2 regions of the Sorangium sp. So ce327 genome follow, and region 1 is predicted to be linked to the other one. Evidence: predicted binding sites of a transcription regulator. Region 1 holds the regulator's gene; the other holds the start of a gene.
What was found. The regulator HrcA, encoded in region 1, represses chaperone genes, less so after heat shock. The targets are predictions, from matches to a motif close to GNTAGCACTCNCCNNNGGNGAGTGCTANC.
Positions count from the first base shown of each region.

Region 2: a site for HrcA is predicted at 5,224-5,252, ahead of groES (co-chaperone GroES). Genes of this name have one in related genera too.

Region 1 covers NZ_CP150330.1:11,023-25,304, forward strand. The annotation lists gene WME95_RS00030 (HAD family hydrolase) at 1-1,109, shown strand, start outside; gene WME95_RS00035 (Fur family transcriptional regulator) at 1,159-1,671, opposite strand; gene WME95_RS00040 (hypothetical protein) at 1,770-2,831, opposite strand; gene WME95_RS00045 (hypothetical protein) at 2,909-3,703, opposite strand; gene hrcA (heat-inducible transcriptional repressor HrcA) at 4,060-5,103, shown strand; gene WME95_RS00055 (RluA family pseudouridine synthase) at 5,096-6,055, opposite strand; gene WME95_RS00060 (response regulator transcription factor) at 6,355-7,221, shown strand; gene WME95_RS00065 (ArnT family glycosyltransferase) at 7,319-10,141, shown strand; gene cobA (uroporphyrinogen-III C-methyltransferase) at 10,472-12,076, opposite strand; gene WME95_RS00075 (DUF4339 domain-containing protein) at 12,279-12,656, shown strand; gene hemB (porphobilinogen synthase) at 12,885-13,868, shown strand; gene WME95_RS00085 (hypothetical protein) at 13,935-14,282, shown strand, end outside.
Region 2 covers NZ_CP150330.1:4,139,730-4,154,011, forward strand. The annotation lists gene WME95_RS15565 (DUF2339 domain-containing protein) at 1-691, opposite strand, end outside; gene WME95_RS15570 (hypothetical protein) at 987-1,253, shown strand; gene WME95_RS15575 (DNA adenine methylase) at 1,281-2,168, opposite strand; gene WME95_RS15580 (hypothetical protein) at 2,725-3,696, shown strand; gene WME95_RS15585 (NUDIX hydrolase) at 3,729-4,439, opposite strand; tRNA gene WME95_RS15590 (tRNA-Glu) at 4,584-4,658, opposite strand; tRNA gene WME95_RS15595 (tRNA-Gln) at 4,698-4,771, opposite strand; gene groES (co-chaperone GroES) at 5,371-5,667, shown strand; gene groL (chaperonin GroEL) at 5,736-7,424, shown strand; gene WME95_RS15610 (Crp/Fnr family transcriptional regulator) at 7,624-8,280, shown strand; gene WME95_RS15615 (MBL fold metallo-hydrolase) at 8,285-9,052, shown strand; gene WME95_RS15620 (PP2C family protein-serine/threonine phosphatase) at 9,286-10,104, opposite strand; gene WME95_RS15625 (FAD-dependent oxidoreductase) at 10,343-11,980, opposite strand; gene WME95_RS15630 (polyamine aminopropyltransferase) at 11,985-13,589, opposite strand; gene WME95_RS15635 (DUF4178 domain-containing protein) at 13,697-14,282, shown strand, end outside.

The sequences.
Region 1 (14,282 bases):
TCGCCGGGCGCGCTCCGGTCGAGATCGCGATGACCGCGGCGGCCGTGCTCGCCGCGCTGTCCACGGCGATCACGGCGTCCATCGCCTCGGTGCACGTCGCGCGGGGCATCTTGCTCGGGCTCCGCCGGGGCATCGTCTACAAGAGCGCCGACGCCTGGGATCGCGCAGGGAAGACCTCGGTCGCCGTGTTCTGCGCCCGCGGCACGCTGCTGCTCGGCGAGCCCGAGCTCGCGGAGCTGGAGGCGACCGGCCAGAAGCTCAAGCCGAGCGACGTGCTCGCGCTCGCGGCCGGGGCGGAGCGCACCGAGGAGCACCCCGTCGCGACGGCGATCGTCCGCGCCGCGCGCGCCCGCGGCTTGCGGCCCGACGGCGTGCGCAACCCCAACTTCCACCCCGGCCTCGGCGTGACGGCCGTCACCTCGTCCGGCGAGGACCTCTGCGTCGGCAACCGCGCGCTCATGCTCGAGCAGCGGATCTCGATCGCCGCGGCCGAGAGCCGCGTCGCCGAGCTCGAGGCGCTGGGGCGCACGGTGGTCCTCGTCGCTGTCGGCGCTCGCCTCGTCGGCATCATCGGTCTGCAGGACGGGCTGCGCCCCGGGGCGCGGGCCGCCATCCAGCACCTGCTCGACGCGCAGATCGAGCCCGTGCTGATGTCGGGCGACGCGCGCGAGACGTGCGAGGCGATCGGCCGCTCGCTCGACATCGATCACATCCGCCCCGAGGTCCTCCCCGCGGATCGCGGCACGGAGGTGCGTCGCCTGATCGACGCGGGCACGAGCGTCGCCGTCCTCGGCCACGCGGGCGTCGACGACGCCGCGCTCGGCGCCGCGGACGTCTCCGTGGCGCTCGGCGCCGCCGGCTCGGCGCCCGCCGATTTCTCCACGGTCCTCGCGTCGGACGACGTCCGCGACGCCGCGCTCTCCCTCGCGCTCGCGCACCGCACGCGCCTCGAGGCGCGCGTCGGGCTCGCGCTCAGCGTCGCCCCGGCGCTCGTCGGCGCCGCGGTCATCGCCGCGTTCGTGCTCCCGCCGGCCTACGCGCCCATCGCCTCGCTGCTCGGCGGCGTCATGGCCGTCGTCCACGCCCGCGCGCTCGACGCGAAGAGCTGAGCGCCGGGCGCGGTCGCCGGCGCGGGGCTCCTCGCCGCGCCGGGGCGGGCTACGAGACGTCGGGCGTGGTGTCCTTGGCGTCGCGGCAGTCCGCGCAGACGCCGTACATCTCGTGCTTGTGCCAGGTCACGTCGAAGCCGTACTTCGCGGCGATCTCTTCCTGGAGCGCCTCGATCCGCGGCTCCTCGAACTCGATGATCTTCCCGCAGTTGACGCAGATCAGGTGGTCGTGGTGCGCGCTGGCGTCGTCCGCCAGCTCGTAGCGACTAAGGCCGTCCCCGAACCGTCGCTCGGAGGCCACGCCGCACTCCGCGAGCAGCTTGAGCGTGCGGTACACCGTCGCGTACCCGATGCCTCGGTCGTGCGCGCGCACCTCCGCGAGCAGGTCCTCGATGGTCATGTGCGGGGCGCCGGAGAAGAACGTGTCGACGATCAGCCGGCGCTGCGCCGTCGATCTCAGCCCCTTCTTCGCCATGTACGCCTGGAGGCGAGCGCGGAGCCGGTCGAGGGCAATTTCGTCCACGTGGCTGGCGCTGCTCCCCTCTCTCTCCATGACGGCCATGGCAAGTTTATCCCGTTCGCGGCGAACCGCGTCAAGGCCGGTGACCGCGCCCACGTGGCGCGGCCTCGCCGATGCTGCCCGCGCCCCGCTCGTCGGCGCTACTCGCCGACCTGCGCCATGTAGCTGATCTGAGCCGCCGAACCTCCGAGGGGGCTGAGCAGCGTGATGGGAGGCGCGACCAGGCCGGCCGCCGCCGTGTTGTCGATGACGACGTAGTAGAGGCCCGGGCGCAGCGCGTAGCGGCGGGTCTCGATGATCCCGGGCTGGAGAGGGCCGCCTGCCTGCACCGGGCCTGGCGGGGGGCCGAGCGGCTTGCCGGTCTGGTACGCCTCGCGCCACGCGTCGCCGGTGGGCTTGTCGACGATCATGAGGTCCACGGGCGCGCCCTGCGCGCTGACCTTGAGGTAGAGCGCCTGGTCCGAGTCGGCGACCTCGAACGGCCCGAGGTAGTCGCGCTGGTTCGCGTACACCTCGACGGTCTCGTTCGCGAACGTGTACCGCTCCTCGTCCTCCGCCTCGAACGGGTGGTGCGGTCGCTGGGGCGGCATGAGGATCCCCAGCGTGAAGTCCTTCCCGGTCTCCTCGTTGTAGAGGACGGTGAACCCTCGGGTCAGCTCGCCAGCGACGATCTGGTTGCCGAGCAGGTTGGCGAGCCCTCCGAACGGCGGGACGTTGGCCATCACGTCGATGACCGGGTTCTCGACGTAGCCCAGCTGGAAGCTGGGGCCTTGCACGATCCGGTTCAGCCGTCCCCACACGTAGACGTTATCGTCCGCGAGCTGGAAGTCGGGTCGGTACTCGACGGACGTCGTGAGCGAGAAGCCCACCCGCTTGGCCGGCTGCATGTAGCCGTAGCCGGTGCCGGCGATGTGGACGGTGATCGTCTGGGCCGCGTCGTTGACGTCGTACGAGCACTGCATCGGGAAGAACCGCCCCATGGACGCCGATCTGTCCTGCAGGCGCAGCGAGACCCCGCTCTTCAGCATCTCGGGGCAGATCTTGCTGGCGCCGAAGTTCGAGAACAGGAACCAGCGGAGGGCGGGGCTCGCGTTCACGGGACCGCTGACGCAGGGGCAGCCGACGAACGTGAACGACAGCGCGACGGCGGCGAGCGCCAGCGCGGCGGACGCGCGGGAGAGCGGGGGTCTTCGTGCGGGCACGCGGGCTAACATAGCGGGTCGACCTCGAAGGGAGAGCGGGTTTGCGCGCGGGAGGACGGAGGACGGCCCCTCCCGGATCAGCGCACGAGATGCCATTGGACGCCGGGGGTCACCTCGAGATGCAGGTGATTTTTGTGCGCCCGGTCGTAGTTGGGCGTGAGGATCGACGTGAAGATGTGCTGGTCCACGGCCTCGCACACGATGGATCGCAGCTCTCGCGCCGCCGCGTCCGCTGGAGGGCCGCTGCCCGCCCCCTTGCCGGCCCCGCGGGGCCGCCCGGTCGGGCGGGCGCTCTCGCCGCAGACCGGCGCGCCGCGCCTGCCGACGAAGTCGCGCTCCACCTCGAGCCAGTCCTCCGCGAACCCGCCGCCGACGCGCTCCTTGACGAACCTGTAGGGGTCGATCGCGAGCCCGCCGGGGTGCCTCGTGGCGAGCCTGCCCTCGGGCCACATCCTGGCCGGAGGCCGCCAGGCCGAGAACATCAGCACCTCGTCGATGTCGTGCGCGCGGAGGATCCGGCTGAAGTCCGAGAGCGCCAGCGCGAGGCGGCAGTCGAAGACGTCGTGCGGGTTTCCCGCGCGTTGATGGGCCGGCAGCGCCGTCCGGTAGAGGACCCCGCCGACCCCATGCATCAGCCGCACCGGAGCGAGCACGCCCGGCGCGCGCTGCACCGGCTGGAACGCGATCTTCCGCTGCGTGAGCGCCGCACGGCATTGCTCCGCGCTCATCGCCGCGTAGCGCGCCGACGGGTGCTTCGCCCAGTCCTGATGGTACCTGACCTTCGGCTTGCCCTGCGCGCTCGGCGCGACGGCGAGGGGGCCGAGCGCGAGGGCGAGCGCGCAGGCAGCGGCGGCATGGCGTGCGGGCGGCATCGTTGCGGTACATCCCTCGTGCGAAGCAAGGCAGGCCGACCCTCTCGGGGGGGGGGGCAAGTGACCACGACCACGACCACGACCACGTGGCCGAGTGGCGGCCGGCCGCGCCGCCATCCGGTGGAGCGGGGCCCTCGTGCGCGGGGTGGCCAGTGGCTACTGCCCGATCCTACCGCGACATTTGACCGGGCCGCGCGATCCCCTCAAAATGGGTCGCATGCGCGTCCGTGGGTCAAGCGCCCGCACGCGCAGCTTGACGTACGGGAGCGAAGGTCCGGCCCGCATGGCTTCCCGGTCCGGGCGGTCCCTGGTCCAGGTAGCCACCGCGGCGCGCTTGTGCGCTGCATGCAACTGACATGGGTGATCTTTCCAACCGAGCTCGAAAGATCCTTTTCGCCGCGGTCACCGAGTTCATCGCAACGGGCGACCCAGTTGGCAGCAGGACGCTCGCCCGGAAGTACGGGCTGGATCTCTCGGCTGCCTCGATCCGCAACGTGCTCGCCGACCTCGAGGAGGCGGGGTACCTCCACCAGCCGCACACCTCTGCCGGGCGGATCCCGACCGATCGCGCGCTCCGGCTGTTCATCGACGCGCTCGTCGAGCTCCGGTCGCTGTCCCCCGAGCAGCAGGCCGAGCTGAGCGCGAGGTTCACCGAGATCTACGCGGGGGCGAACGATCCGCTCCGCGAGACCGGGCGCTACCTCTCGGAGCTGTCCGGCGCCGCGGCGGTCGTCGCGGCGCCGCGGGCGGAGCTCCGCGCCCTCGCCCAGCTGCGCTTCATCCCGACCAAGCCCGGGCAGCTGCTCGCGGTGCTCGTCTTCGCCGACGGCTCGGTCGCGAACCGCTTCATCTCGGCCGACGAGGCGATCAACGAGGGCGAGCTCACCCGGATCCACAACCTGCTCACCGACGTCATCGAGGGGCGCACCCTGGGCGAGATCCGGGACCTGTTCGCCCGCCGCCTCGCGGACGAGCGCCTCCAGATCGACGCGCTGAGGCGCCGCGCCTTCGAGCTCGGCAGCAAGGCGACGGCCGACGTGACCCGGCGGAGCGAGGTCGTCATCGAGGGGCAGAACCGCCTGATCGATCTGCCTGAGTACGCCGACGTCGACCGGCTCAAGAAGCTGATGAAGGCGCTCGAGGAGCGCGAGGAGCTCGTCGATCTGCTCGACCGGACGCTCGCCGCCGGCGCGGGTGAGGTCACCGTGTTCGTCGGCAGCGAGGCGGGCGACCTTGGCGGAGGCCAGCTCAGCCTCGTCGCTGCGCCGTACATGGAGAACGGCCGCGTCGCCGGGACCGTGGGCGTGCTCGGCCCGACGCGGATGGACTACGCGAAGGTCATGCCGCTGGTCGACGCCACGGCCGCGGCGATGACCGAGGTCCGCGGCAAGGTCAAGTAGCGCCCCTCCGCTGCGGCGCGCGGAGCCGCTCGAGCACGTCGTCGAAGTCCGGGGGCGGCGGCGCCTGGAAGCGCATCGGCCGATCGTCGGCCGGGTGGTTGAAGCCGAGCTCGGCCGCGTGGAGCATCAACCGCGCGGCCGGGATCTTCGTCCCGCGGTAGTCCCGCACGTAGACCGTCTCGCCGACGAGCGGGTGCCCGGCCTCCGCGAGGTGGATGCGGATCTGGTGCGTGCGTCCCGTCTCGAGCCGGCACGCGACGAGCGTCACGCCCCCGGCGCCGGCTCCCTCCTGCGGCCCTCGGAGCACCTCGATCGGCTCCACGTGCGTCACCGCGAGCTGCCCCTCGCGCCGCCCGTCGCGCGCCGAGCCGCGCAGCCCGTCGCCCCGATCCTCGACGAGGTAGCTGCGGTAGGTGCCGCGCGGGACGGCGCCGTGCGCGAGCGCCAGGTACTGCCGGTGCATCGCGCGGACGCGGAGCTGCTGCGCGAGGTGCTTCTTCGCGGCGAGCGTCCGCGCGAAGACCAGCAGCCCGCTCGTCCCCTTGTCGAGGCGCTGCACCACGCCGAGCGGCGCGCGCCCGCGCAGGCGGTCGCGCCTGGCCAGCACCTCGCGCACCAGCGCGTCGAGGGTCGCGGCCTGCTCCGCGGGATCCTCGTCGCCGAACGGGATGGTGCTCACCCCGGCGGGCTTGTTCACCACGACGACGCTCGCGTCCGCGTAGACCACGAGCTCGCCCTCGAGCTTGCGCCGCCGCACGGTCTCGGGCCTCGGCGCGTGCAGGCGGACCTCGATCAGCTCCCCGCCGAGCACCCGCCGACGGGCGCTCGTCGCCACCGCGCTCCCGACAAGCACCTTGCCGGTCTCGATCAACCGGCGCGCGTCGGACCACGAGACCTCGGCCAGCGCACGGACGGCCCCGTCCAGCGGACGCCGATCCAGCTCGGCGGGCACCGTCCAGCGGCCATCCTGCGGAGGTCTTACCTGGGCGGCCGGGTGGACCCCGGTCGTTTTGGCGGTTTTGTCTTCGTGGCTCGGCGGAGTGGCGGGTCGGAGCGGACGCATGTAGAGCTCAGCGGGGCGCCTCGGCTCCGCCCACCAGCGTGGGACCGGGCTCTACCGGCGCGGAAAAACGCGCCTCCGCGGGGCCCGCGGGGGCGAAATACACCGCGAATGTTGACACATCGCGCGACGGGGGCCGAAGATATCCAGAGCCGTCGCCGCTTTCTCGCCATCTGAGAGGAGACCCGTTCGTGGCCAGCACCCTTCTCGCCGTAGACGACAGCGTGACCATGCGCAAAGTGCTCGAAATCACCTTTGCGGGTCAGGATTTCCGCGTCGTGACGGCGAGCAGCGCCGACGCTGCGCTGCAGAAGCTCAAGAGCGATAAACCCGACCTGGTGATCGCCGACGTCACGCTCGAGCCGAAGAACGGCTACGAGCTGTGCAAGGCGATCAAGCAGGCCTCACCGGCGACGCCCGTCCTGATCCTGTCGTCCAAGCAGAACCCGTTCGACCCCGCGAAGGGATCGGGCGCGCAAGCGGACGATCACATGGACAAGCCGTTCGACACCCAGCAGATGATCGACAAGGTCAAGAAGCTGCTGGCGTCGCGCGGCGAAGCGAAGCCCGCCGCCGCGGCGGCCCCTGCTGCCGCGGCGCCTGCGCCCGCGCGCTCTCCTGCGGCGCAGCCCGCCGCAGCCGCCGCTCAGCCCGCGGCCGCCGCGCAGCAGGCGGCAGCGAGCCCGCTCCAGCGCGCGAAGACCCTCATCTACACGCCCAACGCGCCGGCCACGAGCGCTGTGCCGGCCCAGGCCTCCGTCAAGACGGCGCCGGGCGGCTCGGCGAACGTGCCGGTCACGACGACGATGGCCTTCTCGCCGACGCCGGTGTCCGGCGTGCCGAAGACCGCGACGGGGCCTGCCGCCGTCGCTGCGACCGCCTCCGCGCAGGTCAACGGCCAGATGGCGAGCAAGCTCGAGGGCCTCGGCCTCACCTCCGAGCAGGTGGAGGCCGTGATGGCGCTGTCCCGCGACGTCGTGGAGCGCGTCGTGTGGGAGGTCGTGCCGGTGCTCGCCGAGACGATCATCAAGGAAGAGATCGCGCGCCTGACGAAGTAGGCGCCCACCGCGGCCGCTGCCTGGCCGTGGCTGCTTTGTCCGGCGACCTGGAGTTGCTACGCCAGGGCCGCGCCTCGTTCCGCGGTTGGCGCAGCCCATGAACGACACACACGACAAACGCAGCGGTGCGCCCGCGGACACCCGCGACGGGACGGCCGCGGGCGATCTGGAGAGCCCGAGCGCTCCTGAGCCCTGCGCGCCTTCCGCTGGCGACGGGTCGGCAGAGAGCCACGGCAGGGTCGGGATGGCCGGTGTCGCGGCCGACGCCGAGGAGGCTCGCCTCGTGCCGCAGGGCAACCCGCTCCGCTGGCGTGGCGCTGCCGTGTCCGCCGCGGGCGCCCTCCTCACGTTCGTCGTGATGGCGCTCGCGCCTCAGCTGCGCTGGGGTGTCCCGATCGGCGCGCTCGGCGTCGCCATCGCGGCGGCCGGTCTGCTCGATCTGCTCGGCACGTTCGACGATCCCCCCGAGCGCGTCGCCACGCGCGTCGGGATCCACGACCTCCTCGGCCCGCTCGCGTTGCTTGGTGGTGGGCTCGTCGCGCTCTTCGTCCTGATCACGCTGAGCGTCGCGGGCTTCTTCTCGCCGAGCCCCCCCTCGTCGGACGGCGCGCCGACGCTGCTCTCGCTGGCGGTGCCCGCCATCGCCGTCCCCGCCGCGTTTCTCACGGCGGTCATCGGCGCGTTCCGGTTCGGCGAGCGCCTCGGCCCCTGCCGCGTCGACGAGGCGGGAGCTCCGCGCCCCCTCGGCCGGCGGCACGGCTTCTGGCTCGTCGCCGTCGTGACGCTGCTCTACCTGCCCATGCTCGGGAGCCACTCGCTCACCGATCCCTGGGAGACGCACTACGGCGAGGTCGCGCGCGAGATCCTGGCCAGGAACGACTGGATCTCGCTCTGGTGGGCGCAGGACGGCTGGTTCTGGTCGAAGCCGGTGCTCGACTTCTGGATGCAGGCGCTCGCGATGGCCGCGTTCGGCGTCCGCTACCGCTCGGGCGAGATGCTCTCGGCGGCCGCCGAGGGGCGCACCCCGTGGCCCGAGTGGGCCGTCAGGCTCCCCGTCTTCGCGCTGACGCTCATCGCCGTTTATCTCCTCTACAAGGCCGTCTCGCGGATCTTCAGCCGCCGCGCGGGGCTGCTCGCGGGGCTCGTCCTCGCCACGATGCCGCAGTGGTTCCTGGTCTCCCACCAGACCATGACCGACATGCCGTTCGTCGCGACGATGGCCGCGGCGATGGCGCTCCTCCTGCTCGGCATCCACACCGACGACGCGGAGGAGGCGCGCGTCTACGAGGTGGATCTCGGCCCGCTCAAGGTGGGCCTCTCCGCCTATCACCTCGTGCTGGGGGCGATCCTCGCCTGCGCGCTGCCGCAGATCCTCTACCTGCTCTCGCGTCACGTCGAGATCGGCCTTTCGCCCTTCGGCCTCCACTTCCGCGGCGACGTCTTCAGCTCGGGCTCACCGGGCAACTGCGGTCTGCCCGGCAACGAGGCCTGCCGGTCGGTGTTGCCCGTGCTCCCCGGCCTTCAGCCTGCGCTCCAGGCGCTCGTCTGGATGCAGACGCTCGCGATCGTCCTGTACGCCAGCTGGGGCGAGCGGCGCGTCCAGCGGCTCCTCTTCCTCGCGGCGTGGTTCTTCGCTGCCCTGTCCACGATGGCCAAGGGGCCGGCCGGCTTCGGGCTCCCGGTGCTCTGCGCGCTCGGCTACGTCGTCGTCTCCCGCCGGTACCGCGACGTGCTCAAGATGGAGATCCCCGTCGGGCTGCTCGTGCTCGCGTGCGTCGCGTTGCCCTGGTTCGTCGCGATGTACGCGCGGCACGGCCAGCCGTTCACCGACAGGCTCCTGTTCCACGACATGTTCAAGCGCGCCTTCACCCACGTCCACGACACGAACGAGGGCGACGACGTGAGCTTCCGCTATTACGTGTGGCAGCTCGGCTACGCGATGTTCCCGTGGACCGGGCTCGTGCCCGCGTCGCTCGTGTGGTGGCTCAGGCGGCGCGACGGGGCGGCGCCGGGGGAGCGCGGCTCGGCCGACGTCCGCCAGGGCGACGCCTCGGTGTTCCTGGCGATGTGGTTCCTCTTCGGCTTCGCGCTGTTCTCGCTGATGCTGACGAAGTTCCATCACTACATCCTGCCGGCCGTCCCGCCGGCGGCGATGCTCACGGGGATCCTGCTCGACGACATGCTGCGCCTCGACGGCCGCGCGGGAGGGCTCGCGCGCCGCTCGATCGGCGCCTCCTCGCCGGTGCAGTCGGCGCGCTCCGCCGCGGTGGTCAGCTACGAGCGCGCGATGCTCGGCGCCGTCGCGCTCGGCGCTGCGCTCCTCGTGTTCCTCGTCGGGCGCGATCTCGCGATGGTGCGCGAGGGACAGCCGAGCCAGGCCAGGCTGCTGCACCTGTTCACGTACAATTACAAGCGCCCCTGGCCGCAGTCGCTCGACTTCTCCGCGGCCCTGTGGGCCTTCACCGCCGCCGCGGCTGCCCTGTGCTTGCTGCTGATGGTCGCGCGCTGGCGCCGCCACGTCGTCTACGCGCTCCTCTCGCTCGCCGTCGTGTTCACGGCGTGGGGCATCGACGTGTACTTCGTGCGGACGTCGCCTCACTGGGGGCAACGCGAGACGTTGCTCGCCTACGTGCGCGCGAATCAGCAGATCCCGGGGCCGCTCGTCGCTTACCAGCTGAACTGGAAGGGCGAGAACTTCTATGCCGGCAACCGGCTGGCGGCCTTCGTGTCGAGCGGCAAGAAGTTCCAGGATTACATCAATGAGCAGAAGAAGAAGGGGGTGAAGACCTTCTACTTCGTCACCGAGCACGGACGCACGGGCTCCTTGTCGAACGAGCTCGGCAGCCCTCGCATCTTCGAGAAGCTCACTTCCCTCGAGCTCAACAACAAGTTCCTCGTGGTGCGAGCGACGTTCGAGTGAGCGGAGCGGCGCCGGAGGGCGCTCATCTCACAAGCGCTGTCCGGCTGTGACGCTGTACGCCTGCTCCGGCTTTGGGAAAGCCGCTGTCGATGTTCGACGGTCATGCTGAATCAGGAGTGTCCTTGCATCTCTGTCGCCGTGGCGGCGCAGCAGCGCAAGGGGACTCCTGCCAGGACGTCCTAAGTACCTGAATCCACTTGAAGAAGTCGCAGGCACGCGCCCTGCTTTCCCCTGGAATCGAGCGTCGCGGCGGAGACCTTTCCCCCCCAGGTCCGCTGCGACGCTCTCTTTATTTCCGCAGCTGCGCCGGCCGCACATCGTGCGACCAGCTCATTCGCTCCCGGCGCCCCCAGGGGTCGCTTGCATTGCAGTGAAATGTCGATCCAGCGCGTCCAGGAGACCTGCTGTGGTGCTGACCTCCGCGGTCACGCCGATCCGGAGCCCCCGCTTCTCGGCGGTCGCGGTCGTGATCGGCCCGATGCTCGCGAGGAGCACGCGCTCGAGGCGCGCTGCGGCGCCCTCGCCGAGGAGATCGCAGAGGCTGTCGACGGTGCTGCTCGAGGTGAGCAGCACGACGTCGATCGCGCCCGCCGAGAGCGCCCCGAGCAGCTCTTCGCGGCGGCCGGCCGACGCAGGGCGGGTCTCGTAGACAGGCACGACATCGACCTCGCAACCGGCGGCGCGGAGGCGCTCGGGGAGCACCTCGCGGGCGACCAGCGCGCGGGCGAGGAGCACGCGGATTCGAGGGGACGCCGCCCGGCGTCCGGCCAGCACCGGGTCGGCCAGGATGGCCTCCGCGAGCTCCTCGCCGCGGAACTCCCGCGGGACGATGTCGGCGCGGACGCCGCGCGCGGCGAGCGCGGCGGCGGTCCCGACGCCGATCGCGGCGAGGCGCGCGGGGCCGAAGGCGCGCGCGTCCAGGCCGAGCCGCTCCATCTCCTTGAAGAAGCAGGCCACCCCGTTCTCGCTCGTGAAGACGACGGCGTGGTAGCCGGAGAGGCCGCGGACAGCCTCGGTGACGCGCGCGGGGTCGGGGGGCGGGTGGATCTCGATGGTCGGGAGCTCCACCGCCTCGCCGCCGCGGAGGCGCACGAGCCTCGACGTCGAGCGCGCCTGGTGGCGCGGCCGGGTCACGAGCACGCGCTTGCCGAAGAGCGGCTTCCGATCGAACCAGCGGAGCGTGTCGCGCAGGCCGGTGACGGCGCCGACGACGATGACCGCTGGGCTCTCGATCCCTGCCTCCTTCACGCGGCGAGGCAGGTCGTCGAGGCGGCTGGAGACGACGCGCTGATCGGCCCGCGTCCCCCACTGGATCGCCGCCGCCGGCGTCGCGGGATCGCGGCGCCCCGGCCCCATCAGCCCCGCGACCACCGCGTCGAGGGCCTGCATGCCCATCAGGACGCAGATGGTCCCGCGGACGGAGGCGAGCTCGCTCCAGTCGAAGGATCTGCCAGCCCGGGTGACGCCGCTGACGATCATCACGCTGGAGGCGATGTGCCGGTGCGTCAGCGAGATGCCGGCGTAGGCCGTCGCGCCGAGCGGAGAGCAGACACCCGGTACGACCTCGAACGGCACCCCGGCCCGCGCGAGCGCCTCCGCCTCCTCCGAGCCACGCCCGAAGAGGAACGGATCGCCGCCCTTCAAGCGAACGACGCTGCGGCCCGCGAGGCCGAGCGCGACGAGCTCCGCGTCGATCTCCGCCTGCTTCGCGTCCTTCACCACCCGATCGCCGCCGCGCTTGCCGACCGAGCGCACGTCGGCGCCTTCCCGCACGCGGTCGAGCAGCGCGGGGTGGACGAGCTCGTCGTGTAGCACGACGTCTGCCGTGGTGAGGAGCTCTGCGCCGCGCAGCGTGAGGAGCCCCGGATCCCCCGGGCCGGCGCCGACCAGGTACACGACGCCTGGCCTCGCCGCGCCCGGCGCTCCGTCGTTCATTGCCCCCGCAGCCGCCGCGCCGGGGCCCTCCTCGGAAGGATCGTTACGCCTCGGAAACACAGTCAAACTCCCGTCATTCTCTCGTTCATGCATGACAGACGTTGATTGTCATAGCGATTCTGCAGTGATGTTGACCCGGTGCGTTATGCGATTAGAATCGCTCCGGTCGATTCAACGTCCGGCGGTTTCTGGAGTCCATTCGATGAGATCTGTGAAACTGGTCGAGGAGCTGCTGAGCTCGGAGCGCGGCTTTCCGGACCGATGGTACGTCACCAATGGGGAGCGCTCGGTCGGGCCGGTCAAGCTCGACCAGCTCGCGCGGGGCATCGAGAGCGGAGTGGTCCCCCTCGATAGCTTCGTCCGCAATGAGGCATGGACCGTGTGGTGCCCGCTGTCCGACATTGCAACGGTCACGGTCGCCGCCACGGCGACGCCTGCGGAGCAGCCGGAAGAGGGCTCGGCAGCGGATGACGACGACGACACGCTTCCGCTGTCGTCCCAGCAGGCGCCCCAGCCGATGACGCCGCGCCCCGGCCCGGCGGCGCGCTCGGCCGCGCGCTCTGGAGCGGCCCACCGCTGAGCGATGGCTGCGCGCGCGGGCCGCGCCCGGCGCGGGCTCCGCGCGCGGCGGGGCGAGCGCGGCCGCAAAACGGGAGGTGGAGGGCCGTTCTCATGTTGGCGGTTTCGGGCGAACACTGCGAACACTGCGAACACTAACCGATTCGCAGCGCCCAGGCGATCCACGGATCGCGCGCTCCTCTGGACCGGAGCGGCTCACGCGGGCGCAGGGCTGCTATGCTCCGCCGCCGTGTTCCCCACGAAGAGACCGCGCCGGCTCCGTCGCTCGCCCGCCCTCCGCGCCCTGGTGCGCGAGACAACCCTCCATCCGGGAGATTTCATCCTCCCCCTCTTCTTCAACGAGGCGCTCGACGCGCCTCGGCCGGTCGGGACGATGCCGGGGGTCTCGCAGCTGCCCGTGAGCGCCGCGGCAGCGCAGGCGCGGCTCTGCAAGGAGCTCGGCATCGGCGGGACGATCCTGTTCGGGCTCCCGCGCATCAAGGATGCGTCGGGCACGAGCGCTTACGACCCGGACGGGCCCGTGCCGCGCGCCGTGAAGGCGATGAAGGAGGCCGTGCCGGAGCTGCTCGTGATCACCGACGTGTGCGTGGACGAGTACACCGATCACGGCCACTGCGGCCTGCTCCGGCAGGACGCGTCCGGGGCGGTGGACGTCGACAACGACGCGACGCTGGAGGTGCTCGCGCGGGCGGCCGTGGTCCACGCCAAGGCGGGGGCCGACGTGGTCGCGCCGAGCGACATGATGGACGGCCGGGTCGCCGCGATCCGGCGCGCCCTCGACGCCGAGTCGCTGACGGGGACGGCGATCCTCTCCTACGCCGTGAAGTACGCGTCCGGCTTTTACGGGCCGTTCCGCGAGGCGGCCGACTGCGCGCCCAAGTTCGGCGACCGGGCGGGTTACCAGATGGACCCCGGGAACGCCCGCGAAGGCCTGCGCGAGGCGGCGCTCGACGAGGAAGAGGGGGCCGACATGCTCATGGTCAAGCCCGCGCTCGCGTACCTCGACGTCATCGCGCGCGTGCGCGAGGTGACGACGCTCCCGCTCGGCGCGTACAACGTCAGCGGCGAGTACGCGATGATCAAGGCGGCCGCGGAGCGCGGAATGATCGACGAGAAGCGCGCCGTGCTCGAGCTGCTGACGTCGATCCGGCGCGCCGGGGCGGACTTCATCCTCACCTACCACGCGCTCGACGCCGCGCGCTGGCTCGGCTGAGCGATGCGGAGCCAGGGCGCAGGCGGGAGCGCCGCGCAGCGCTTGAGGTGGGCCGCCGCTTGGGCGGTGGGCGCGTCGGCGGCGTTCGCGGCGGGGTGCTCGCCGAACAGGTGCGACCGGTCCGAGGAAGCGAACCCGCCGATCGAGTTCGTCGAGGCCACGCCGGAGGGGGGTATCTACGAGACCTCGGCGCCGGACGGGGAGCTCCTCTACTTCCCGGGCGGCATGCGGTACGCGCTCAAGCATCACCTCGGCGCGCGCCCGCGGTGGTGGCAGGTGTACCTGTCGTTCGAGCGCGACGGCACGAAGAGCGGCGGGACGCTGGCGCAGGCGGCCGGCAACCAGGCCGAGGTGCCCTGCGTGGACGACCAGCACCTGATCGTCGTCAACGGCAGCTGCTCCGAGTACTGGCTG
Region 2 (14,282 bases), 4.1 Mb from region 1:
AGAAGAAGAGCGCGCCGAGCAAGAAGGTGGTCGCGCCTGCGCGGGTGAGCCAGGTGAGGCCGAGCCGCTCCTCGATGGAGGGTCGCTCCGGGGCCTCGCGGTGCGCGGCCGAGCCGGCGCCGGACGCGCTTGCGTCGAGCGTCGCCGCGGGGCGAAGCGCGCGAGGCATCGGAGGAGCAGCGGGACCCGGGAACGCGACCGCGGGGGGCGCCGCGGCCTCCGCGGCGGCGACCGCCGTGGACGCGACCGCCCGGGGCGCGGGGGCGGTCGGATGCGCGATCTCGGGAGGCGCGCCGGCGGTCGCCGCGTCGAGCAAGGGCGGCGCGCCGGCGGTCGCCATGTCGAGCGCGGGGGTCGCGCCGGCGGTCGCCGCGTCGAGCAAGGGCGGTGCACCTGCGCCCTCGGCGTCGAGCGCGGGTTGCGCCGCCGCTGGGGGCGGGAGCGCGCCCTGGGCAATCCGCTCTCGCTCCAGGCCGTGTGTGCTTCGAGGGCTCTCCGCCGCTGCGGTGAGCGCTGCGCGGCCGCGCTGTCCGGAGAGCTCGGCCACCCGGTGCTCCAGCGCGTGGATCCGCAGCAGCAGGTCCTCATTGCGCCGGTTGGCCCGGACGGCGAACACGAAGGCGACGAGCGGGGCAACCAGGAGATAGGCGACGAGCGCGAGCCCGAAGAAGACGACGATTCCTGCCCCCATGCATGCTTCGTAGCATGGGGTGCGCATCGCAGGCGCCGCCCGTCCGCGCGATGATGCCTGTGCTGTTCACGCTGCTCGCGCTGACGGCCCCATCGGAAGGCGAGGACCTTTCGGCGCGCGCTGGGATTCGGGTAAGGTGCATCCGCATGAGGAACACACGCCTGCCTGATCGCCGCGCGTCGGGCGCCTGCTATCTTCCCCGTGTTCCCGGACGGCGGCGTTGCTCGGGGGGGGAGCGCGGCCATTCGGGAACAGTTCTTCTGTCCTCTCGACCTTCTGCGCCGGAGACATCGCGATGGTGAAGCACCCGACCGTCTCTGCGTGGCAGCGGGATCACGAGGAAGGCGGTTATACGGCGGAGTTGCACGGCTGGACCTTGCGGGTCCGCTGGATACCCGAGCGTCCGGGTGAGGTCCGCGGCTTCGTGTGGGAGGCCGTCGATCCCTCGGGGAACAAGGTCACCTCGCGCGAGATCCACGAGGAGATCGAGGTGGCGATGGCGTACGCCGAGGAGCGCGCGGCGCCCGATCCGAAGAAGCACGAGGGCAAGACCGTCGATTGAGCCGCGCGCCGCGCGGCGGCGCCGGGCTCAGCCCGCCTTGTCTGCGGGCGCCGCCTTGCGGCTCCGCCTGGCGCCGTAGTTCCGGATCACGATCTCCCCCACGCGGCCTCTGGCGTCGCTCTTCGCGTTGATGCTCCGGAGCGCCGCGACGCGGTCGATCTTGAACCGCTTGTAGAGCGGCGGGATCTCCGGAACATCGGAGTTCGAGAGCATCACCTGGACGCCTCGCGCGTCGAGCTCGGCGAAGAGGGCGGCGAGGCGCTCCTGGTCGCGGAAGCCGAAGCCGCCCGCGCTGTAGGACGTGAAGTTCGCGGTCGACGAGACCGGCGAGTACGGCGGGTCCAGGTACACGAAGTCGCCTTCCTGGGCGTGGTCGAGCACGCGCTCGAAGTCGCGGACCTCGATCTCGACGCCCTGCAGCGCCGCCGAGCAGGCCCGCAGCTGGGGCGGGTTGCAGATGGCCGGCTTGACGTAGCGGCCGAAAGGCACGTTGAAGCGGCCGGCGCTGTTCACCCGGTAGAGCCCGTTGAACCCCGTCTTGTTCAGGAAGATGGTCCGCGCGGCGCGCTCGGGCAGCGAGAGCGAGGCGGGATCGACGTCGCGAACCTTGTAGTAGTGCGCCTCCTCGTAGGCGTGGCTGCCCAGCGCGGCGATCACCTCGTCGACCCGATCGCGCACCGCCCGGTAGCAGTCGATGAGCTCGGCGTTGACGTCCGTCAGCGCCGCGCGCTTCGGCTGCAGGCAGAAGAAGAGCGCGGCCCCCCCCATGAAGGGCTCGAAGTAGCGCCCGTAGGACGCGGGGAGGAGCGGCTGGAACTGGCGGAGCAGCTGGCCCTTGCCGCCCGCCCATTTGAGGAACGGGCGTGGCGTCACGGGCGCGTCGTCGTCGGGGTCGGTGACAAGGGCGGTGGTCATCGCGCAATACTGGACGCCAACCTACCAGGGCGCGCGATCGTCCTCAACCGCCGAAGGCCGCCGCGAGCGAGCGCGCTCGTCCGACGCGTCCGACGCGCCTCGCCGGTCCGCCCCCGACGCGCGGGTGCCCGGGGCCATGGGTCTCTCCAGGCTAGGTCTTTCTATGTCCATGCCGCGGCCCCGTCGGGCGGCGATGTGTCCTGAGATCGACAGTGGATGTTGGCCTGATTCGTTAGTGATTCCGATTGCTTGTAAGCATGCATGAGCGTGCGTGTCCCCGCTGGAGCGCTGCCCGGATCATGGCATGTCGCCGCTTGCGCGATCGCCGAGCAGGGATAAGTTGAAGTCTCGACACGCGGGCTGAACAGCCGCTGGTGGAGCGGCGCTCTCCCGCATTCGCGCACCGCCGCGTCAGGCCATCTCGCCGGTGGACCTGCGCGGCGCGGCAGGGGCTCGCTCGGGCGCTGGGCGCGGGCGTCCCGCGCCGGGTGGCGGCTCCTCGAGGGGCCGCCATTCGTGGCAGCCGCCGTTGCTTCTCGACAGGAGGGATGCCGCCATGATGCTTGCCTTCGACCTCGATCGCGACGACGCCCCGCAGCAGCGCGGCCCCGGTCCTGCGGACGGACCGGGTTGTTTCGGTGAAGCCGCGGACTACCGTGCTCAGCGGATCCTGTACGCCGCCCGCGACTGGATCGGCGAGCAGGACGGCATCACCACCGACGGCCGCTCGCTGATCCTGCTGCACGCCCAGCGGACGCCGCCGGAGCGGCGCGAGGCGCTCGTGCGCTGCTTCGAGCGCGTGATCCTGCACGCCCCCCGGCCGGAGCTCGCCGCGCTCTCGGCGTCGCTGCGCCAGGCGGGGCTCTCCGTGGACGAGGACCTCTCGGTGATGGGCGCCCCGGCCGGTGAGGTGCGCGCCGCCGTGCAGGGGCTCAGCCGGTTTCGCTCATTCCCGCCGGGCCTGCGCCTGTCCAGGGTGTCGCCGGACGACGACGATGCGTCGATCCGCGCGATCCAGGAGCTTCAGGCCGAGAGCGGCCACGCGCCGCTCCCGGGGTGGTACCTGCGCGGCGGCGAGGGGCGCTCCTTGACGCTCGCGCTGCGCGACGGCGCGGGGGCGCTGATCGGCTGCGCCACCCTGTGCGTCATGACGCGGCCACAGCCCGCCGAGATCGGCGGGCGCGAGGCGCTCGCCCAGCTCGGGCTGCTGGGCGCCCCGCCGCTCTGGATCTCCGACGTGGGCGAGGCGCCCTCGTGGACGGCCATGCCGATCTGCACCTCGCTGCGCGAGGACCACCGCGGGCGGGGGCTCGGGGCCCCCCTGCAGGCGGCGGCGCTCCGGGAAGGGCACGATCGCTTCGGGATCCGGTGGTTCTACGCGCTCGTCAGGGCCGGCGACGAGATCGCCAAGCGCATGAACGCGCGTTGCGGGCTCGCCCCGCACCGCGCCGAGGGGTTCCTCGTCGCGTCGGCGGTGCCCCCCGAGAAGCCCCGGCGGCCGGCGGACGGGCGCCGCGGCTCAGGCTGACAGCACGGGCGCGAGGAGAGAGCGCCGCCGTCCTAGCCGAGGAGCCACGGGGCCGGCGCCTCGCCCGCGAGGCGCCTGCGGATCGTGTCGAGCGCGCGCTCGAAGTAGCCGTCGCGCGCGACGACGAACTCATCGAGCCGCACGTCGCGCGGCTCGACCTTCACGGCGCCCGCGGCGTCCGGCGGCCGCCGCACGAGGCCGCTCGCGCGGGGCACCTGGCCTCGGACGAGGCGCAGCGCCGCGCCGAGCGGGAGCGACAGCAGCGCGGTCACCTCGCGCGGATCGGGACGCAGCTCCTCGAGCGCGCGGCGGGTCGTCGCGAGCAGCACGTCCTGCAGCTCGCGATCGACGATGCCCGGCGCGTGATCGTCCTGGCTGCGGCGCGTGCCGAGCCGGACAACGTCGCGCGGCGAGAGCGGCAGGCCGATCTCCTCCTCCGCCTCGCGCAGCGCCCCCGCGAGATCCTCTCCGGCGCGGTAGTGCCCCGACACGGCGACCTCGAGCGCGCCGGGCCAGGTGTCCTTGTCGGGGCTGCGCTGCTGGAAGAGCACCCAGGGCTCCGCGGCGCTCCGGCCGCCGTCCGGCTCCAGGCCATCGGGCCCCCGCTCGAGGAGCACCCACACGTGAACGCTCCGGTGCCAGTCGCCGTCGCGGTGAACGAGCCTGCGCGCCTTGCGCATGCCGAGCGGCCGGCCGCCGTCATCGAGGAGGTCGAAGAGCTCCTCTTCGTCTTGCGCCGCCATGCGCCACAGGGTAGCGCAACGTGAACGGAGCAAGACGTCTTCGCTGATCTGCGTGCTCGCTCGTTCGATGACGCTGTGCTTCTTGCCGTGCCCGACGCACGACATCAGACGGAAGCAGCAGGAAACGAGGCGAGAGGTGTGAAGTGGCGATCCCAGCGGGAATCGAACCCGCGTTACCGGCGTGAGAGGCCGATGTCCTAACCGCTAGACGATGGGACCTTGTTCTGTGGAGAAGACCGACAGCAGAGCTGAGCGGCCTGGCTGGGGGACAAGGATTCGAACCTTGATAGCAAGAGCCAGAATCTTGCGTCCTGCCGTTAGACGATCCCCCAAGGGGTCAGCGCCGTGTTCATCAGCGCCACGGGCCGCGGAATCTACTCGGGCTGCCTGGATTGTCAAGCGATCAAAATCGGACCCGCCGAAGAAAAATGCTCACCGCCAAAAATCGCCCAGTTCTCGCGTGTTTCGAGCGACTCGGGCATCGAGCGAGCCCTTCCCCCTGCTCGGCTCCTCGCTCAACCCGCTCCGCCCTCGTTGTATGCCGTCCGTTGTCGTCGCGCTGATGCCATCGCGCTCTCGCCATAATCCGTCCGTACTGTCTTCGCACTCTCGGAGGGCTCGTCCCTGGGGAGGCTCCACGATGTCGCGACCGCGCTCTCGCCGTCGCCCGTCGCTTCTCCAGCCATCTCGGCTTCGCCGCCCTGGACTTTCGGCCCCGGAAAAGTCGCGGCTCCCTGCTGCGTGCCCTTGACGCGCCGGGTGACTGATTTACTTTCGGCCGCGGTTTAGCCACCGGCCTAGGAGAGTGCCAAGACACTGCGATGTCGGGCACTTAGCTCTCGTCGCGCGGGCGGATCGCCCCAGCGGGGGGGCGAACGGGACCTCCGGCGAGCCGATGGTCAGTCAACAAGCCGAGGACGAGGGAGCCAGCATGAAAATCAGGCCGCTGCAGGATCGGATTGTCGTCAAGCGCGTCGAGAGCGAGACGAAGACCAAGGGGGGCATCATCATCCCCGACGCCGCGAAGGAGAAGCCGATCGAGGGGCGCGTCGTCGCGGTGGGCAACGGCAAGGTCCTGAAGGACGGCAAGGTTCGCCCGCTCGATGTGAAGGTCGGGGACAAGGTGCTGTTCGGCAAGTACAGCGGCACCGAGGTGAAGCTCGACGGCGAGGAGCACGTGCTCATCCGCGAGGACGACGTGCTCGCCGTGACCGAGTCCGCCTCGTGAACCAGGTCTGAGGCAACCGAACGCAAGCGTTAGTACACGCGGCCGCGCGGCCGCGAGGGGATTGAGAGATGGCTGCGAAGCAGATCGTTTTTAGCCGCGGCGCCCGCGCCGCGATCCTCAAGGGCGTGAACACGCTCGCCGATGCGGTCAAGGTGACCCTCGGGCCGAAGGGGCGGAACGTCGTCATCGAGAAGAGCTGGGGCTCCCCGGTCGTGACGAAGGACGGCGTCACGGTCGCCAAGGAGGTCGAGCTCGCCGGCAAGCTCGAGAACATGGGCGCCCAGATGGTGCGCGAGGTCGCCTCGAAGACGAGCGACAAGGCCGGCGACGGCACGACGACGGCGACGGTGCTGGCGCAGGCGATCTTCGGCGAGGGCCTCAAGCTCGTCGAGGCCGGCCACAACCCGATGGATCTGAAGCGCGGCATCGACGCGGCGGTCGCGAAGGTCATCGAGGCGGTGCAGAAGGCCGCCAAGCCGACCAAGGACAAGGACCAGATCGCCCAGGTCGCCACGGTCAGCGCCAACGGCGACAAGGAGATCGGCCAGATCCTCGCCGACGCCATGGAGAAGGTCGGCAAGGAGGGCGTGATCACGGTCGAGGAGAACAAGCGCATGACGACGGAGCTCGAGACCGTCGACGGCATGCAGTTCGACCGCGGCTACCTCTCGCCCTACTTCGTGACCGACCCCGAGAAGATGACCGCGGTGCTCACGAACCCGCTCATCCTCGTGCACGAGAAGAAGATCTCGGCCATGGCCGACCTCCTGCCGCTGCTCGAGCAGGTGGTGAAGCAGGGGCGCGAGCTGCTCATCCTCTCCGAGGACATCGAGGGTGAGGCGCTCGCCACGCTCGTCGTGAACAAGCTGCGCGGCACGATCAAGGTCGCCGCCGTGAAGGCGCCCGGCTTCGGCGATCGCCGCAAGGACATGCTGAAGGACATCGCGATCCTCACGGGCGCGACGCCGTTCATGGAGGACCTCGGCCAGAAGCTCGAGAGCGCCACGGTGCGCGACCTCGGGACGGCCAAGCGGGTCGAGATCGACAAGGACAACACCGTCATCGTCGACGGCCAGGGCGACAAGACCGCCATCAAGGGCCGCATCGAGGCGATCCGCAAGCAGATCGCGGACACGGCGAGCGACTACGATCGCGAGAAGCTCCAGGAGCGGCTCGCGAAGCTCGCCGGCGGCGTCGCGGTGGTGAAGGTCGGCGCGGCGACCGAGGTCGAGATGAAGGAGAAGAAGGCGCGCGTCGAGGACGCGCTCCACGCGACCCGCGCGGCCGTCGAGGAAGGCATCGTGGTCGGCGGCGGCGTGGCGCTCTTCCGGGCGGCCGCCTCGCTGGAGTCGCTCAAGTTCAACGACGAGCGCGACGTCGGCGTGCGGCTCGTGCGCCGCGCCGTGGAGGCGCCGCTCCGCCAGATCGCCCAGAACGCGGGGGTCGACGGGACGGTGGTCGCGGAGAAGGTCCGGACGGGCGCGCCGACGTTCGGCTACAACGCCGCGACCGACTCGTACGAGGACCTGCTCGCCGGCGGCGTCATCGATCCCGCCAAGGTCGTGCGGCACGCGCTCTCCAACGCGGCCAGCGTCGCCGCGCTGATGCTCACGACCGAGGCCCTCGTCGCCGAGAAGCCCAAGAAGGAGAAGGCCGCGGGCGGCGGGGCTCCCGGCGGCATGGGCGGCATGGGGGGTATGGGCGGCATGGGGGGTATGGGCGGCATGGGCGGCATGGGCGACTTCGACATGGGTTGATCGCCTGTCCGCGCCGCTCTCGGGCTGCCGCCGCCTCCGCGCGGCGGCCCGCCGGGCGCGCTGCCCCGACGAAGCGGGCCGAGGGGCCCTCCAAAGCATGCTGGCTTGGGGGGCCTCTCGCGTTTTGTGTTTTGTGAGCGCCAGCGCTCTTGCCCGGGTTTTTGACCCGCGGTCACGTGGGGCGCTAGACTCCCGGGCAATGTCGGAGTCGTCGTTCGCCCGCTATGGCCGCGAGTACGTGCCGGGCGACGTGCTCTTTCGTGAGGGTGACTCCGGCGACGTCATGTTCGTCATCCAGTCGGGCGCCGTGCGGATCACGAAGTCGGTCGTCGGCGAGGACAAGGTGCTCGCGGTGCTCGGGCCCGGCGAGTTCGTCGGCGAGATGGCGATCTTGAACGGCAAGCCCCGGAACGCGACGGCGACGGTGAGCGAGCCGTCCCGCTGCCTCGTGATCGACGCGCGTAAGCTGGAGGTCATGCTGCAGCGCGACGTCGAGATAGCGCTCCGTCTCCTCAAGAAGCTGGCGAAGCGGCTCGACGCGGCGAACTCGCTCGTCGAGATCCTCATGCACCGTGACCCGAAGGCGCGCGTGATGCTGGCGCTCGCGCGCCACGCCGAGGCCTTCGGAGAGGAGACGCCTGAAGGCATACGCGTCCGCTCCTCTCCCGAGGACATCGCGCGCGAGGTCGACGTCGAGCAAGAGACGGTGGACGAGGTGATGAAGCGGCTCCGCCGGCTGAAGCTCCTCTCGTACGGGCCGCCTGGACCCGCGGCGATCATGGTGACCGACATGCGCAGGTTCAGGGATTTCATCGAGTTCCTGGACATGCCGCAGAAGTTCGGCGGAGAGAGCTGAACCAGTGGAGCTGCGTGTCATCGGCTGCCACGGCGGGGAGACCCCCAGGCATCGCACGTGCGCGTTCGTCGTGGACGACATCCTCGCGATCGACGCCGGCTCGCTGACCAGCGGGCTCGAGGTGAAGGACCAGGCGCGGATCGAGGCGTGCCTGGTGAGCCACGCGCACCTCGATCACATCCGCGACCTGGCCACGATCGCGGACAACCGCTGCCAGCTCGGGTGCCCGCCGCTCGTGATCGCGGGCACGCGCGAGACGCTGCGGACGCTCAAGAAGCACTTCTTCAACAACGTGCTCTGGCCCGATTTCGCGGTCATCCCGAGCGCCGGGCAGCCGACCATCCAGTACCTCGAGCTCAAGCCGGAGCGCCCCACGCCGGTCGCCGGTCGGCTCGTGCGCGCGGTCCACGTGACGCACACGATCGACGCGTCGGCGTTCGTGATCGAAGGGGACGGCGGCGCGATCGCGTACAGCGGCGACACCGGGCCCACGGAGCGGCTGTGGGAGGTGCTGAACCAGCAGCAGGACCTCCGCGCGCTGCTGATGGAGGTCAGCTTCCCCAACCGGGAGCAGCGCCTCGCCACCGTGAGCGGCCACCACACGCCGCAGACGCTCGCCCTCGAGCTCCAGAAGTTCCGCGCGCCGAGGGATCTGCCGACGATGCTCTACCACATCAAGCCGGTCTTCCAGGCCGAGGTGGAGCGGGAGTGCGCCGCGCTGAAGGGGCTGAACCTGGAGGTCCTTCAGCTCATGGATCACTTCGTCCTGTAGCCGACGCATCGCCGACGCATCGGGGCGGGGCGTCCGGAGCGTGGTGCGCGCGCGGGTAATGGCGGCGCTCCGCTCGACGCGATCGTGGGGCCGAGCTGTCCTGTCCGAGGGGGATCGCTCGCTGGTCCGGGCGAGATCGCGCCGCGCAGGGGTGAGGCCTGCGCGGCGGCGGTGTCGGGAGCTCGCGCGCGACCGCAGAGCGGCGCGACCGCAGAGCGGCGCGCCGCGGCGGGCTAGCGGCTTTCCTGGGTGGGCTCGTCGTTGAAGGGGCGCTTGCCGTCAGGCACCTCTTCGACGCGGGCGAGGACGACCGTGATGTTGTCGGTGCCGCCGAAGTAGTTCGCCCGATCGATGAGCGCCGTGCACGCAGCGTCCAGCGAGCCGCTGGACATCACGAGCTCGAGGATCTGATCGTCGCTCACCAGCCCGGACAGGCCGTCCGAGCAGAGGAGGTACACGTCACCGTGCCGCGTCTCGTCCGTCACGAGATCGACGAGGACGTCCTCGCGGATGCCGAGCGCGCGCGTGATGACGTTGGCCGGCAGCTGCCTGACCTCCTCCTCGGTCATCCACGGCGCCATGTGCGCCGCGTCGCTGACGAGAGAGTGATCGCGGGTGAGCTGCGTGATCTGGCTGTCGCGCAGGCGATAGCAGCGGCTGTCCCCGACGTGACCCACCGTCACGTGCTCGGCGTCCTTGGAGAACATCGCCGCCACGATCGTCGTGCCCATGCCGAAGTCGGCGAGCGTCTTGAGCGAGCGATCGAAGATGCGCCGGTTCGCCAGCCTGAGGCCGGTGACGACGTAGTTCTCCTCCTCGGTCAGGTTCGGATCGGCAGGGAAAGGCCAGGTGGCGTCCCTCCCCACCGTCACGGACAAGAAGTCCGAGAGCGTGCTCACGGCAAGCTGGCTCGCGACGTCGCCCGAGCGGTGTCCGCCCATTCCATCCGCCACGGCCACGACACGGTACTCCTCGCTGACGAGGAGGTTGTCCTCATTGTGGTCCCGGAGGAGCCCGGTATCCGTCATCCCGGCAAACCGGGTCCGCAACATGGGCAGAGAGTAGACGCGGAGCAGGGGGGCAGCGCAAGTTCAAGGCGAGGGCAAAGCTGAAATCCTGGGCTGGATCTCCCACAGCGGCCGCTCCATGGCCGCTGGAAGCGGCCGGCGGCAGGGGTAAAGGACCGTTCCGGAGGCGCCCGCTCGCCGGACGCACTTTGCTCTTGAAAGATGAGAGAGGACGTGGGGTTCCCCGCCGCGCGGCGCGCGCCGAGGCGACGGGCGATCGAGCTCAGAGCCAGCTCTCGCCGATCGCGATCCCCGCCGAGGCCGCGATCGCCTCGGCGGCGCGCACGCCGCAGGCCTGCGCCTCCTCGAAGAGCGCCATCCCCGGCTGATCGACGTGGGCCCAGGCGACGCGCTCGGACAGCGCGCAGCGCGGCTCGAACGGCCGCGGGCCGAGGAAGCCGGGGCGCGGGCGCGGCATCGCGTGCCCCCAGATCATGACGTCCATCCGCTCGACGTCGTCGCGCAGGTGCGGGTGCGCCGGCGCGAGATCGCGCAGCACGCCGTCGGCGAGCGACGCCCACGGCGCGCGGAGCAGCGCCGCGCGCGCGGCGGCGACGTCCGGCCCGCCGAAGGCGCGGTAGTACGTCAGCACGGTGCGCTGCACCGGCGTCGCGAGGCGCGACCGCTGCGTCGTCGCCGCCGCGAGATCGGTGAGCTGGTGGCGCGCGTCGACGTAGCCGAGCCCCTCCGCGCCGTAGAGGACGGAATCCCACGCGTGGTTGGGATCGATGGGCCGCTCGACGTGCAGGTTCGCCACGAGCCACGCCGACGCGACCCGCTCCGGCAGCTCGCCCGCCGCGCCCCCCGCGAAGATCCGGCGCACGACGAACGCCGGCGCCGCGAGGATCGCCGCGCGGGCCTCGATACGGCGCGCCTCGCCGCGCTGCACGTCGACGTAGTCGATCTCGACGCGGCCGCTCGGCTGCGGGCGCACCGACGTGACGAGCGCGCCGAGCGACACGCGCGGCGCCGCGCGCTCGAGCAGCGCCTTCACGAGCCGGCCGTTGCCCTCGGGCCAGACGAGGTAGCGGCTGCCCGCGAGCTCGGGCGCGCGCGCCTTGCGCCCCGCGAAGTAGTGCAGCCCCGCCCAGGCCGAGATCTCCTCGGGCTCGCCGCCGAAGTCGTCGAGCATCGCGTAGCGCACGTACCAGCGCACGAACGGCGTGCGGTACCCCTCGCGATCGAGCCACGCCGCCATGCTCATCCGGTCGAGCCGGAGGAGCTCGGGGTCGCGCGAGGAGCGATCGAGCGGGATCTGGAACGCCGGGCGCCCGTCGCTGCCGGTGAGCTCCGTGAGCTCCTCCTCGAGCGCGTGGAACCTCTCGAGCTCGTCCAGCGCCTCGCTCGAGAGCGCGTCGACCGGCGCGAGGCCGCTGTGCCACGCGCCCTCGTAGAACAGCCGCTCGCCCGGCGCGTGGCACAGCCGCCTCGGATCGAACACGGGGCGCCCCGCCGCGTCCCACCCCGTGACGACGCCCATCTGATCGAGCAGCCGAAGCGTCGCGCGCGCCTCGACGTTCGGCGCGGCGAGGTAGTGCGCGCCCCACGGGTGCGGCACGACGCCGTCGTCGCCCCACGCGCTCGTGCCGCCCGGCCTCGGCTCGAGCTCGAGGACCCGCAGATCGAGCCCGGCGCCGGCGAGCCGCCACGCGGCCGACAACCCGCTCACCCCGCCGCCGACGATCACGACGTCCGCGCGCTCGGCGGGGCCGCTCGCCGCGGGGAGCGGGCCGCCGCGGAGCAGGTGGCCCGCGCCGTGGGCCGCGCCGACGATCTCGCCGGCGAGCGGCGCGCGCCCCGGCGCGGCCGTGTGCACGACCCAGCCCGCGGCCACGGAGCTCAGGAAGCCGCGGCGGTTCACCGGATCACCGGGTCCACTCGGCCCACTCGCGCGTGTACACGGAGACGAGCTTCTGGTCGTTCAGCCGGTTGATCGGCGCCTCGACGCGGCCGAGATCGCGGGGGAACCGGAAGAGCTCCGGCAGGCCGCTCGAGTCGAGGTAGCGGAGCCTCGACGGATCGATCCGGAGGGCGCCGGGCGCGGCGAGCCCCTCGCCGCCCGCCAGGATGAAGCCCCACTCGCCGAAGCTCGGCACGTACACGTGGAGCGGCGCGGTCTTGAAGCCGGCCGCCTCGAGCGTCGTCACGACGCTCCAGAACGACTCGCGCGCGTAGTGGGGCGACGTCGCCTGGACGACGGCGAGCCCGCGCACGGAGAGCCGCTGCCGGAGCAGGTGATAGAAGGCGTCCGTGTACAGCTTGCCGACGGCGTAGTTGCCGGGATCGGGGAAGTCGACGATCGCGAGATCGAACGACTCGGTCGACTCCTCAAGGTACTTGAACGCGTCCTCGTTGCGGACGGCGACGCGCGGGTCGTGCAGCGAGCCCTGGTTCAGGTCCGCGGCGAGCGGCAGATCGCGGAAGGCGCCGGTGACCGCGCCGTCGAGGTCGACGAGCAGGATCTGCTCGACCGACGGGTAACGGAGCAGCTCGCGCGCGGCGAGCCCGTCGCCGCCGCCGAGGATCAGCGCGCGCCGCGGCTCGCGCCCCAGCGCGGCGACGGCCGGGTGCACGAGCACCTCGTGGTACCGGTGCTCGTCGTCCGACGAGAACTGCAGGTTGCCGTTGAGGAAGAGGCGCGTCGTGCGCGGGCTCCTCGTGATGACGAGGCGCTGGTACGGCGACTGGGCGGCGTAGACGATGGGCGCCCCGAAATAGAGCGCCTCCGAGCGCTCGACGAACCGCGAGACGAGCGCGAAGGCGACCCCGAGCCCGGCGATCACGATCAGGCAGAGCGCCCGCAGCCGGACGATGACGGCGCGATCGAGCGGGAACAGGAAGGTGCTCGTGAGCGCGACGGCCGCGTTGAGCATGCCGAAGAACAGGCTCGTCTGGTGGATCCCGAGGCGGGGCAGGAGGAGCGAGGGGAAGAGCAGGCTCGCGGCCAGCGCGCCGATGTAGTCGAGCGTGAGCACGCGCGCGACGAGCCGCTTCAGATCCAGCGAGAAGTTGAGCAGCCGGATGAGCAGCGGGATCTCGAGCCCCACGAGCATCCCGATGAGCAGCACGAGCGAGTAGAGCAGCGCGCGGAACGACCCGAGCGCGGTGTAGACCCGGAAGAGCATCGGCGCGGAGAGCCCCCCGACCAGCGCGAGGCCGAGCTCGATCTCGACGAAGCGCTCGAGGAGCCGGCTCTCGATGTACTGGGAGAGGTACGAGCCGATCCCCATCGCGAACAGGTAAAGGCCGATGACGAAGCTGAACTGCGTCACCGAGTCGCCGAGCACGTAGCTCGCGAGCGTGCCGGTGATGAGCTCGTAGACGAGCCCCGACGTGGCGATGACGAACACGCTCGCGAGGAGCGCCGGGTGCACGAGCCGGGGCAGCGGCTGCGCCGCAGGGAAGAGCGCCGGAGCGTCCCCGGGAGGGGCGCCCCGAGCGCCCGCAGGGCTCTCCTCGACGGCCGGCATCGGCGCGGTCCTAGCACCGCTCGCGCTGGACCACAGCCTGTTCGGGCTCGCCGGCGCACCTGAAACGCTTCCTCTTTCGTCGTCGAGGCTTCTAGTATGGTGCTCGCGTGAGCACGCCCTTCGACCGAGCAGCCGCGTGCCCCTCCTGCGGCGCGCCGATCACGTTTCGCTTCGCAGGCGCGATGGCGCAGGTGTGCAAGCACTGCAAATTCGTCGTCGCGCGCACCGATCGGGACCTCCGCGCCGTCGGGCGCGTCGCCGACCTGGTCGAGATTCCCACGCCCCTCCAGCTCGGCGTCACCGGGCGCTGGGGCAACGAGCCGTTCGTGGTCGACGGCCGCGTCCAGCTCGATCGGGCCAGCGCGCCGGGCGCGCCCTGGCAGGAGATCTTCGTCGCGTTCCCGGCCAGCGGCCGCTGGACGTGGGTCGCGTTCGCCCAGGGGCGCTGGTACGCCACCACCGAGGCGCCGCTCCCGATGAACGGGCTGCCGCCGTGGAGCTCCCTCCAGCCGGGCGGCCGTGTCCACCTCGAGGGGCACGGCATGTTCACCGTCGTCGAGGTCGGCCGCCGGCGCGTGATCTCGGCCGAAGGAGAGATGCCCTACGTCGCCGCGCCGGGCGTGGTGACGGGCTTCGCCGACATCGCGGGGCCGAGGGGCGAGTTCGGGACGCTCGACTACGGCGACGGGCGGA